2 regions of the Halanaerocella petrolearia genome follow, and region 2 is predicted to be linked to the other one. Evidence: a T-box and tRNA genes for the amino acid it is inferred to sense, from the RefSeq annotation. Region 2 holds a T-box; the other holds one or more tRNA genes.
The links. A T-box is a leader RNA that pairs with one kind of tRNA and senses whether it is charged. The one in region 2 lies ahead of pheS (phenylalanine--tRNA ligase subunit alpha), so its partner is inferred to be a tRNA-Phe.

Region 1 (4,391 bases), on a different contig from region 2:
GATGAATATCTGATGCTTCTAATTTAATTCCTTGGCTTAATAGCTCAACTAGCTCCATTATTACCACTCCTTAAAAATTAACCTTTGTAACTCGCATAGCCTCTTTTAGCGTAGTTATTCCCTGACTTACTTTCTGTAAACCACTAGATTCTAAAGTAACCATACCTTTCTTCTTTGCTTCCTCTTCAATTTTTGTAGCTGATGCTTCTTCAACTACCAATTGTTTAACTTCTGAATCTAATTCCAACACTTCATAAATAGCTGTTCTTCCTTTATAACCAGTACCATTACATTGATGACAACCTGTTCCATGATATAATTTAATCTTCTTCTCACCTACTCCCAAATAATTCTCTAACTGAGAATCGATAAGTGGAGTATCAGCTTCTACCTTACAATTTGAACAGATAGTTCTAACTAATCTCTGAGCTACTACTCCCATTACTGAAGAGGCTATTAAGAATGGTTCAATCCCCATATCAGCCAATCTTGATAAGGCTCCAGCAGCCTGATTAGTATGTAGAGTACTTAAGACTAGATGACCAGTTAAAGCAGCGTGTATAGCAATTTCAGCTGTCTCTTGGTCACGTATCTCTCCAATCATTACTACATCAGGATCTTGTCGTAAAATAGCTCTTAAACCACTAGCAAAAGTAAGCCCTGCTTTAGGATTAACTTGAACCTGGTTAATACCATTTAACCTATACTCAACTGGATCTTCTACAGTAATAATATTCTCATTTTCAGTATCTAGAGAGCTCAAAGCAGAATAAAGAGTGGTTGTCTTACCACTTCCAGTTGGGCCAGTAATTAAAATCATCCCATGAGGTTGATTAATCATCTTTTTAAAAATACTTTTGTTTTTAGATAAAAGACCTAATTCATCAATATTTAACATTAAATTATTCTTATCTAAAATCCTAATAACAACCTTCTCCCCCTGCACAGTAGGAAGAGTAGAAATTCGCAAATCTATTTCCTGGTCATCAATTGTCATCTGCACCCTACCATCTTGAGGAAGTCTTCTTTCAGCAATATCTAAATCAGCCATAATTTTAATTCGAGATACAAGAGCAGAATGAGTATGCTTTGGTACTTCTGTCTCAGTATGTAAAATACCATCAATTCTATATCTAACTCTTACATTCTCTTCTAATGGCTCAATATGAATATCACTAGCTCTTAATTTCACACCATCATTAATAATATTATTGACCAATCTAACAATAGGAGCTTCTTCAACCATCTCTCGTAATTGATTTACTTCTAGATTTGTATTTTCTTCTTCTGTATCTAGATTCATTTCTTCTACAAATTCATTTACTAAATCAGTATTATTATAATATTGATTTAAAGCATATTCAATTTCAGATTGAGTAGCAATTACAGGATTAACTTCATAGTTTGTCTTAATTCTAATATCATCAATTGCTAACACGTCTAGTGGATCTTCCATAGCAACAGTAAGTTTACCTTCTTCTTTCTTAATTGGAATCACTCGATGCCTTTTAGCTAAAGAAGATGGAATTAAATCTATAACATCAGAATCAATTATAAATTTATCTAGATCAACCTGAGGAATCCCTAATTGATATTCTAATGCTTCTACTACATCCTGCTCTGTTATTAAATCCATTTCTTTTAAAACAGTTCCTAACCTTTTGTCAGTTTCTGTTTGCTGTTCTAGAGCTTCTGTTAACTCATCCTCTGTAATAAAACCACTTTCAACTAATATATCACCAAGACGCTTTTTTCGGAGCATTATTATGACCCCCAAAACCTTTTGTTCTTTTTAACCATGATTTTACAATCATCAGCCTACTATTCTATTATTATACTTCAATAGTATACAACATATCCCTGCTAACTTAACAAAAAATAAAAAATCTCCACTAAATAGTGGAGTACTAAATGGGGTGGATGATGGGATTTGAACCCACGGCCTCAGGAGCCACAATCCTGCGCTCTAACCAACTGAGCTACATCCACCACAATATTTAATTATTCAAATGGCGTGCTTGGGAGGATTCGAACCCCCGGCCCACGGCTTAGAAGGCCGTTGCTCTGTCCAGCTGAGCTACAAGCACTTATTAAATGGAGCGGGAAACCGGACTCGAACCGGCGACACCCAGCTTGGAAGGCTGGTGCTCTAGCCAACTGAGCTACTCCCGCATGATATATAATATGGTGCGAAGGGTGGGAGTCGAACCCACACGCCTTGCGGCACTAGATCCTAAGTCTAGCGTGTCTGCCAGTTCCACCACCTTCGCATATTAAGTTAGCTCTAAAGTGGTGGCAAGACCCGGATTCGAACCGGGGACACGAGGATTTTCAATCCACTGCTCTACCGACTGAGCTATCTCGCCACATTATGATTACACTCTTAAGAACTATTACTATAAAATATTATTATGGTTGCGGGGACTGGATTCGAACCAGTGGCCTCCGGGTTATGAGCCCGACGAGCTACCAACTGCTCTACCCCGCGTTATTGGTGAGCCATGGAGGATTCGAACCTCCGACACCCAGATTAAAAGTCTAGTGCTCTGCCAGCTGAGCTAATGGCCCTTTTTGTGGAGCTGACGACCGGACTTGAACCGGTAGCCTGCTGATTACAAGTCAGCTGCTCTGCCAATTGAGCTACGTCAGCATAGTGGCGGGGACGACGAGATTCGAACTCGCGATCTCCGGCGTGACAGGCCGGCGTGTTAACCAGCTACACCACATCCCCAAATAATGGTGGGCGAAACAGGGCTCGAACCTGTGACCCCCTGCTTGTAAGGCAGGTGCTCTCCCAACTGAGCTATTCGCCCATGTTTTTAGTTTACAGTTAAAAATCTAAACCCTTAAACTTTTTACTTTGAACTTAACTATAAATTGTTAATTGTAAACTGTTAACTGTAGTTTGGTACCCCCAAGGGGATTCGAACCCCTGCCGCCAGGATGAAAACCTGGTATCCTAGGCCACTAGACGATGGGGGCCTATTTAAGGCAATTAAGCTTTTGGCTGGGGTGGCTGGATTTGAACCAGCGAGTGCAGGAGTCAAAGTCCTGTGCCTTACCACTTGGCGACACCCCATTAATAGCTTTGCTTTTTACTCAAGACAAGCATTAGTATATCTCATCTCTACTAACTTGTCAAGATAAAAACTTAAAATCTTTAATAAATTCTAGCAACGACCTACTCTCCCATAGGGCTGCCCCCATAGTACCATCAGCGCTGGAGGACTTAACTACTGTGTTCGAGATGGGAACAGGTGTTGCCCCTCCGCAATCATCACTAGATAAAATGGGGTGGATGATGGGATTTGAACCCACGGCCTCAGGAGCCACAATCCTGCGCTCTAACCAACTGAGCTACATCCACCATAATATCGATTAAACAGTGGCGTGCTTGGGAGGATTCGAACCCCCGACCCACGGCTTAGAAGGCCGTTGCTCTGTCCAGCTGAGCTACAAGCACTTATCAAATGGAGCGGGAAACCGGACTCGAACCGGCGACACCCAGCTTGGAAGGCTGGTGCTCTAGCCAACTGAGCTACTCCCGCATAATAAGTGGTGGCAAGACCCGGATTCGAACCGGGGACACGAGGATTTTCAATCCACTGCTCTACCGACTGAGCTATCTCGCCACATTATGATTACACTCTTAAGAACTATTACTATAAAATATTATTATGGTTGCGGGGACTGGATTCGAACCAGTGGCCTCCGGGTTATGAGCCCGACGAGCTACCAACTGCTCTACCCCGCGTTATTGGTGAGCCATGGAGGATTCGAACCTCCGACACCCAGATTAAAAGTCTGGTGCTCTGCCAGCTGAGCTAATGGCCCAAGCTTGGTGGAGATAACCGGGCTCGAACCGGTGACCTCTTGTCTGCCAGACAAGCGCTCTCCCAACTGAGCTATATCCCCACACACTCCTATTAATTTGGCGGGGACGACGAGATTCGAACTCGCGATCTCCGGCGTGACAGGCCGGCGTGTTAACCAGCTACACCACATCCCCAAATAATGGTGGGCGAAACAGGGCTCGAACCTGTGACCCCCTGCTTGTAAGGCAGGTGCTCTCCCAACTGAGCTATTCGCCCATGTTTTTAGTTTACAGTTAAAAATCTAAATCCTTAAACTTTTTACTTTGAACTTAACTGTAAATTGTTAATTGTAAACTGTTAACTGTAGTTTGGTACCCCCAAGGGGATTCGAACCCCTGCCGCCAGGATGAAAACCTGGTATCCTAGGCCACTAGACGATGGGGGCCTATAAGGCAATTAAGCTTTTGGCTGGGGTGGCTGGATTTGAACCAACGAGTGCAGGAGTCAAAGTCCTGTGCCTTACCACTTGGCGACACCCCATTAATAAGTTTGTCTCTTACTCAAGCCGAGAATTAT
Region 2 (4,391 bases):
AGGTTTATTAGTATCAGCAATTACTAGCATATCTGAATCTAAATCTCGTTCTTCATCATCTAAAGTAACTAAAGTCTCTTCATCTTCCACTCGCCTAACAACAATCTGTTGTTCCTCTAACTGATCATAATCAAAGGCATGTAGTGGTAGACCTAATTCCATTAAAACAAAGTTAGTTACATCAACAACATTATTAACTGGTCTAATTCCTACTGCTTCTAATCTCTTCTTTAACCATAATGGAGACTCTTTAACTTCTAAATCTGTAATTACTCGTCCAGCATAACGAGAACAAATATCTTTAGCTTCTACTTCAATATTAATCCAATCGGTGATCTCTTCTGCTATCTCTTCTACTTCAGGTTCAGGATACTTAACTTGATTACCAGTAATAGCTGCTATTTCTCTAGCCACCCCAATCATACTTAAGCAATGGCTATAGTTAGGAGTTAAATCAAATTCAATAATTATGTCATTTAGACCTAACTCTTCAACTAATTTATTACCTAATGTAGAATCCTCAGGTAGAATAAATAGTCCATCTACTCCATCATCAGGTAAGTTAAGCTCATCTGTAGAACACATCATACCACGAGATTCTACCCCTCTTAACTTAACTTCTTTAATCTCCATTCCATCAGGCATTGTAGTACCTACAGGAGCTACTGGAACTCTATCTCCTTCTTCCATATTATTAGCTCCACAGACAATCTGTAGTTCTTCTTCTCCTACATCTACCTTACAGACAGATAATTTATCTGCATTATCATGATCATTCATTTCTGAAATTTGGCCTACTATAACAGTTTCAATCTCTGCACCTTGGTATTCAATTCCTTCCACTTCCAAACCAGCCATAGTTAATTCTTGAGCTAGTTCTTCTGGCGTATAATCAAAATCAACATACTCTTGTAACCAATTATAAGAAAGTTGCATCTTATATCCTCCTTCTATTTAAATTGTTTTAAAAATCTAATATCATTTTCATATAACAATCTAATATCATCAATATCATACTTTAACATAGCAATTCGTTCTACTCCCATTCCAAAAGCAAATCCAGTATACTTTTCTGAATCAATATCAGACATTTCTAATACATTTGGATGGACCATTCCAGAACCTAAAATTTCTAACCACCCTGTATCAGAGCAGATATTACAACCTTCTCCATCACAGTTAGCACAAGAGACATCAACTTCAGCACTTGGCTCTGTAAATGGGAAATAACTTGGTCTGAATCTAACCTCTCTTTCAGCTCCAAATAACTCATGTACAGCTTTAATTAAGATTTCTTTTAGATTAGCAAAGGAGATATCTTTACCAACCATTAGCCCTTCTACCTGATGGAAAACTGGTGTGTGTGTAGCATCAATTTCATCAGAACGATAAACTCGACCTGGAGCAATAACTCTGATTGGTGGTTCTGTCTCTTCCATTGTTCTAACCTGAACAGAGGAAGTATGAGTTCTTAATAACTTATCATCACCAACATAAAAAGTATCTTGCATATCTCGAGCTGGATGATTAGCTGGGAAGTTTAAGGCTTCAAAGTTGTAATAATCAGTCTCTACTTCTGGGCCCTCAGCAATTTCAAAACCTAATCCTAAAAAGACCTCTTTAATTTCATCAAAAACTAATGTTAAAGGATGTTTAGTAGCTGATTCTGTTTCTGTTCCTGGTAGAGTTACATCAATACTTTCTTCTTTTAACTGTTCTGCTTTAACTGCTTGCTTTAGTTCTTCTTTACGTTGACCAATTACCTGTTGTAATTGACCTTTTACTTGGTTAGCTAACTTTCCAATAACTGGTCTCTGCTCTGGTGGTAGATCACCTACATTACGTAAGATCTGAGTTACTTCACCTTTCTTTCCTAGATACTTAACTCTTAAGTCATCTAACTCTTCTAAATTAGTAGCTCCCTTAATGGAAGTAGTTGCTTCTTGTTTAATATTGTTGAGTCTTTCCTCCATCTTGCAATCCTCCTTCTTTGTTATTGATCAAATATTCTAAATTGAAACTCAATTGATATATTGTGTCACCACAGGTGACACAGTCCTGTGTCGTGTGCTATGAGCTATCAGCAGATTTTCACGGAGAGTCCGTAAGACTCATAGGAATTCAAACCATTTAAATTCAAAATCCAACTCCTGATAATTCCTATGTTTTAAGATGTTGAATTGCGTCTATTTTTTTGAATTTGATTTGGCTCACGACTCACAGCAGATAGCAGACAGCTGTGACACGAAAGTGCCACTTTATCAGCAATTTAAATAATATTTAATTAAATATTATAAAAGTATTATCTCTAAATACAAAAAATCCACTTCTCCCCTCCGCTAAGGACGAAAGATAGTGGATCGCTTCCGTGGTACCACCTTAATTAGCTTAAGTAAATTTAACTTAAGCCCACTCTAACTAATAACGGCAGTCACCGGCTTAATCTACTTATTTCAATTAAGCAGCTCCAGAGTGAATTTATTTAACATTATCTTAGAGATGTTTTCAGTCTAGGACATCTCTTCCCTACAAGATAAGTGGTTAAACTACTTGACTCCTTCTTAGCTATTGTGGTTATTAATTTTAAATCAAGTATATCATAGCTCTTTGATATTAACAAGTCTAGACTAATTCATTCTTTGCCGTAAAGCCTCATAAAGGATTACTCCTGTAGCCATAGCAACATTAAGTGATTCAGCTCCACCTACTAATGGTATCTTAATCAATTCATCAGCTTCATCAATCAAATCTTGTCTTGGACCATGACCCTCATTACCTGCTACTACTGCTACTGATTGAGAATAATCAATATCATAATGGTATGTATCGCCTTGGAGATCAGCAACAACTAGCTCAATCTGATTTTCAATTAGTTTCTTCTTTAATTCTTCTAACTTGTTTTCACGATAGACAGGTAACCTAAATAAAGAACCCATAGTAGCTCTAATTGTTTTTTGATTGTAGAGACTGACAGTTCCTTTAGTAGTAATTACTCCATCAGCTCCAACTCCATCAGCAGTTCTAATAATAGTTCCTAGATTCCCAGGATCTTGTACCTGGTCTGCTATCACAAATAATTTCTGCTTACCAGTCAATAGATCAGTTAGGTTATAATCAACTTGCTTTACAATAGCTAAGATACCTTGTGGAGAAGTAGTATCAGCTACTTTTTGTAGTAAATCATCAGTAATTTGATATACTTGTGTAGAATCCCCTTCTAAATTATGTAAAAGTTCTTTACCTCTTTGATTACGTAAGAGATAATCTGAATAGAATACTTGCTTAATCTCTGTTTCTTCCTTTATTGCTTCTTCTATAATCCTAATTCCTTCTAAAACAAATTCACCTTCTTGACGCCGATATTTCTTCTTATAAAGAGAACGCAAATCTTTAATCTTACTATTAGTAAAACTAGAGATAATCACTTTTAATAACTCCTTTCTGTAGCTTAATACCAGGAGCTATTATATCACCCCCTAGCTAATAGCTCAAATCTATAATCTTCTTAATTCTTCTAAACTTTCGTTATCTCCTACTACAATTAAAGTATCATCAGGTTCAATCTTTAAGTTGGCCCGAGGAGAGACTTCAACCTTTTTACCTCGTTTAATAGCCATTACATTTACTCCAAAACGACTTCTTAACTCTAATTCTTTTAAACTTTTGTTATGCATTTCAGAATTAGGTTTCATCTCAATCACACTATAATCAGGGGCCAACTTAATATACTCTAAGATATTAGCATCGACTAAGTTATTAGCAATTCTAGCCCCCATATCACGTTCTGGATAAACTATCTTATCTGCCCCTACTTTATGTAACACCTTCCCATGTAACTGATTATTAGCTTTAACAACTACTTTGCTAACTCCAAGTTCTTTAAGTAATAAGGTAGCTAAAATATTGGATTGAATATCCTCACCTATACTAACTACTGCTATATCAAAGTCATTCACTCCTAACTCTTGTAACGCTTCTTTATTAGTAGCATCAGCTTGTACAGCATGAGTTACTTCATTACTAATCTCCTGAACTCGATTTTCGTCAACATCTACTGTCAAGACATCACAGTTTTTATCTGCTAGTACCTTAGCTACACTGGTACCAAAACGTCCTAATCCGACTACTATAAATTGTTTCATTAACTTCGCACCTCTTCTACCCAATTAATATCTCTTCTGTTGGATACTTAATCTTATCTGATTCTATCTTCTCTCCTAATGCTACTGCTAGAGTCAACGGGCCAACTCGTCCTGTAAACATTAACAGAACCACCATCAACTTACCTACTGAACTTAAAGCACTAGTAATTCCTGTAGACAGACCTACCGTCCCAAAGGCCGATACAGTTTCAAAGAAGATTTTTATAAATGAAAATTCTTCTGTAATTG

Region 1: it has a tRNA-Phe gene. The T-box ahead of pheS (phenylalanine--tRNA ligase subunit alpha) is inferred to sense a tRNA for this amino acid. The anticodon was not compared.

What each region holds. Positions count from the first base shown of each region.
Region 1 is NZ_BAAHXW010000002.1:871,378-875,768, reverse strand. It holds gene ACYQ39_RS11660 (type IV pilus twitching motility protein PilT) at 1-58, opposite strand, end outside; gene pilB (type IV-A pilus assembly ATPase PilB) at 71-1,762, opposite strand; tRNA gene ACYQ39_RS11650 (tRNA-His) at 1,913-1,989, opposite strand; tRNA gene ACYQ39_RS11645 (tRNA-Arg) at 2,011-2,087, opposite strand; tRNA gene ACYQ39_RS11640 (tRNA-Gly) at 2,096-2,172, opposite strand; tRNA gene ACYQ39_RS11635 (tRNA-Leu) at 2,186-2,270, opposite strand; tRNA gene ACYQ39_RS11630 (tRNA-Phe) at 2,291-2,366, opposite strand; tRNA gene ACYQ39_RS11625 (tRNA-Met) at 2,413-2,488, opposite strand; tRNA gene ACYQ39_RS11620 (tRNA-Lys) at 2,493-2,568, opposite strand; tRNA gene ACYQ39_RS11615 (tRNA-Thr) at 2,575-2,650, opposite strand; tRNA gene ACYQ39_RS11610 (tRNA-Asp) at 2,655-2,731, opposite strand; tRNA gene ACYQ39_RS11605 (tRNA-Val) at 2,738-2,813, opposite strand; tRNA gene ACYQ39_RS11600 (tRNA-Glu) at 2,907-2,982, opposite strand; tRNA gene ACYQ39_RS11595 (tRNA-Gln) at 3,005-3,079, opposite strand; rRNA gene rrf (5S ribosomal RNA) at 3,169-3,285, opposite strand; tRNA gene ACYQ39_RS11585 (tRNA-His) at 3,291-3,367, opposite strand; tRNA gene ACYQ39_RS11580 (tRNA-Arg) at 3,387-3,463, opposite strand; tRNA gene ACYQ39_RS11575 (tRNA-Gly) at 3,472-3,548, opposite strand; tRNA gene ACYQ39_RS11570 (tRNA-Phe) at 3,557-3,632, opposite strand; tRNA gene ACYQ39_RS11565 (tRNA-Met) at 3,679-3,754, opposite strand; tRNA gene ACYQ39_RS11560 (tRNA-Lys) at 3,759-3,834, opposite strand; tRNA gene ACYQ39_RS11555 (tRNA-Ala) at 3,840-3,915, opposite strand; tRNA gene ACYQ39_RS11550 (tRNA-Asp) at 3,933-4,009, opposite strand; tRNA gene ACYQ39_RS11545 (tRNA-Val) at 4,016-4,091, opposite strand; tRNA gene ACYQ39_RS11540 (tRNA-Glu) at 4,185-4,260, opposite strand; tRNA gene ACYQ39_RS11535 (tRNA-Gln) at 4,281-4,355, opposite strand.
Region 2 is NZ_BAAHXW010000001.1:1,047,720-1,052,110, forward strand. It holds gene pheT (phenylalanine--tRNA ligase subunit beta) at 1-936, opposite strand, end outside; gene pheS (phenylalanine--tRNA ligase subunit alpha) at 951-1,973, opposite strand; T-box leader at 2,339-2,572, opposite strand; gene ACYQ39_RS05375 (TrmH family RNA methyltransferase) at 2,628-3,425, opposite strand; gene ACYQ39_RS05380 (potassium channel family protein) at 3,495-4,142, opposite strand; gene ACYQ39_RS05385 (TrkH family potassium uptake protein) at 4,159-4,391, opposite strand, start outside.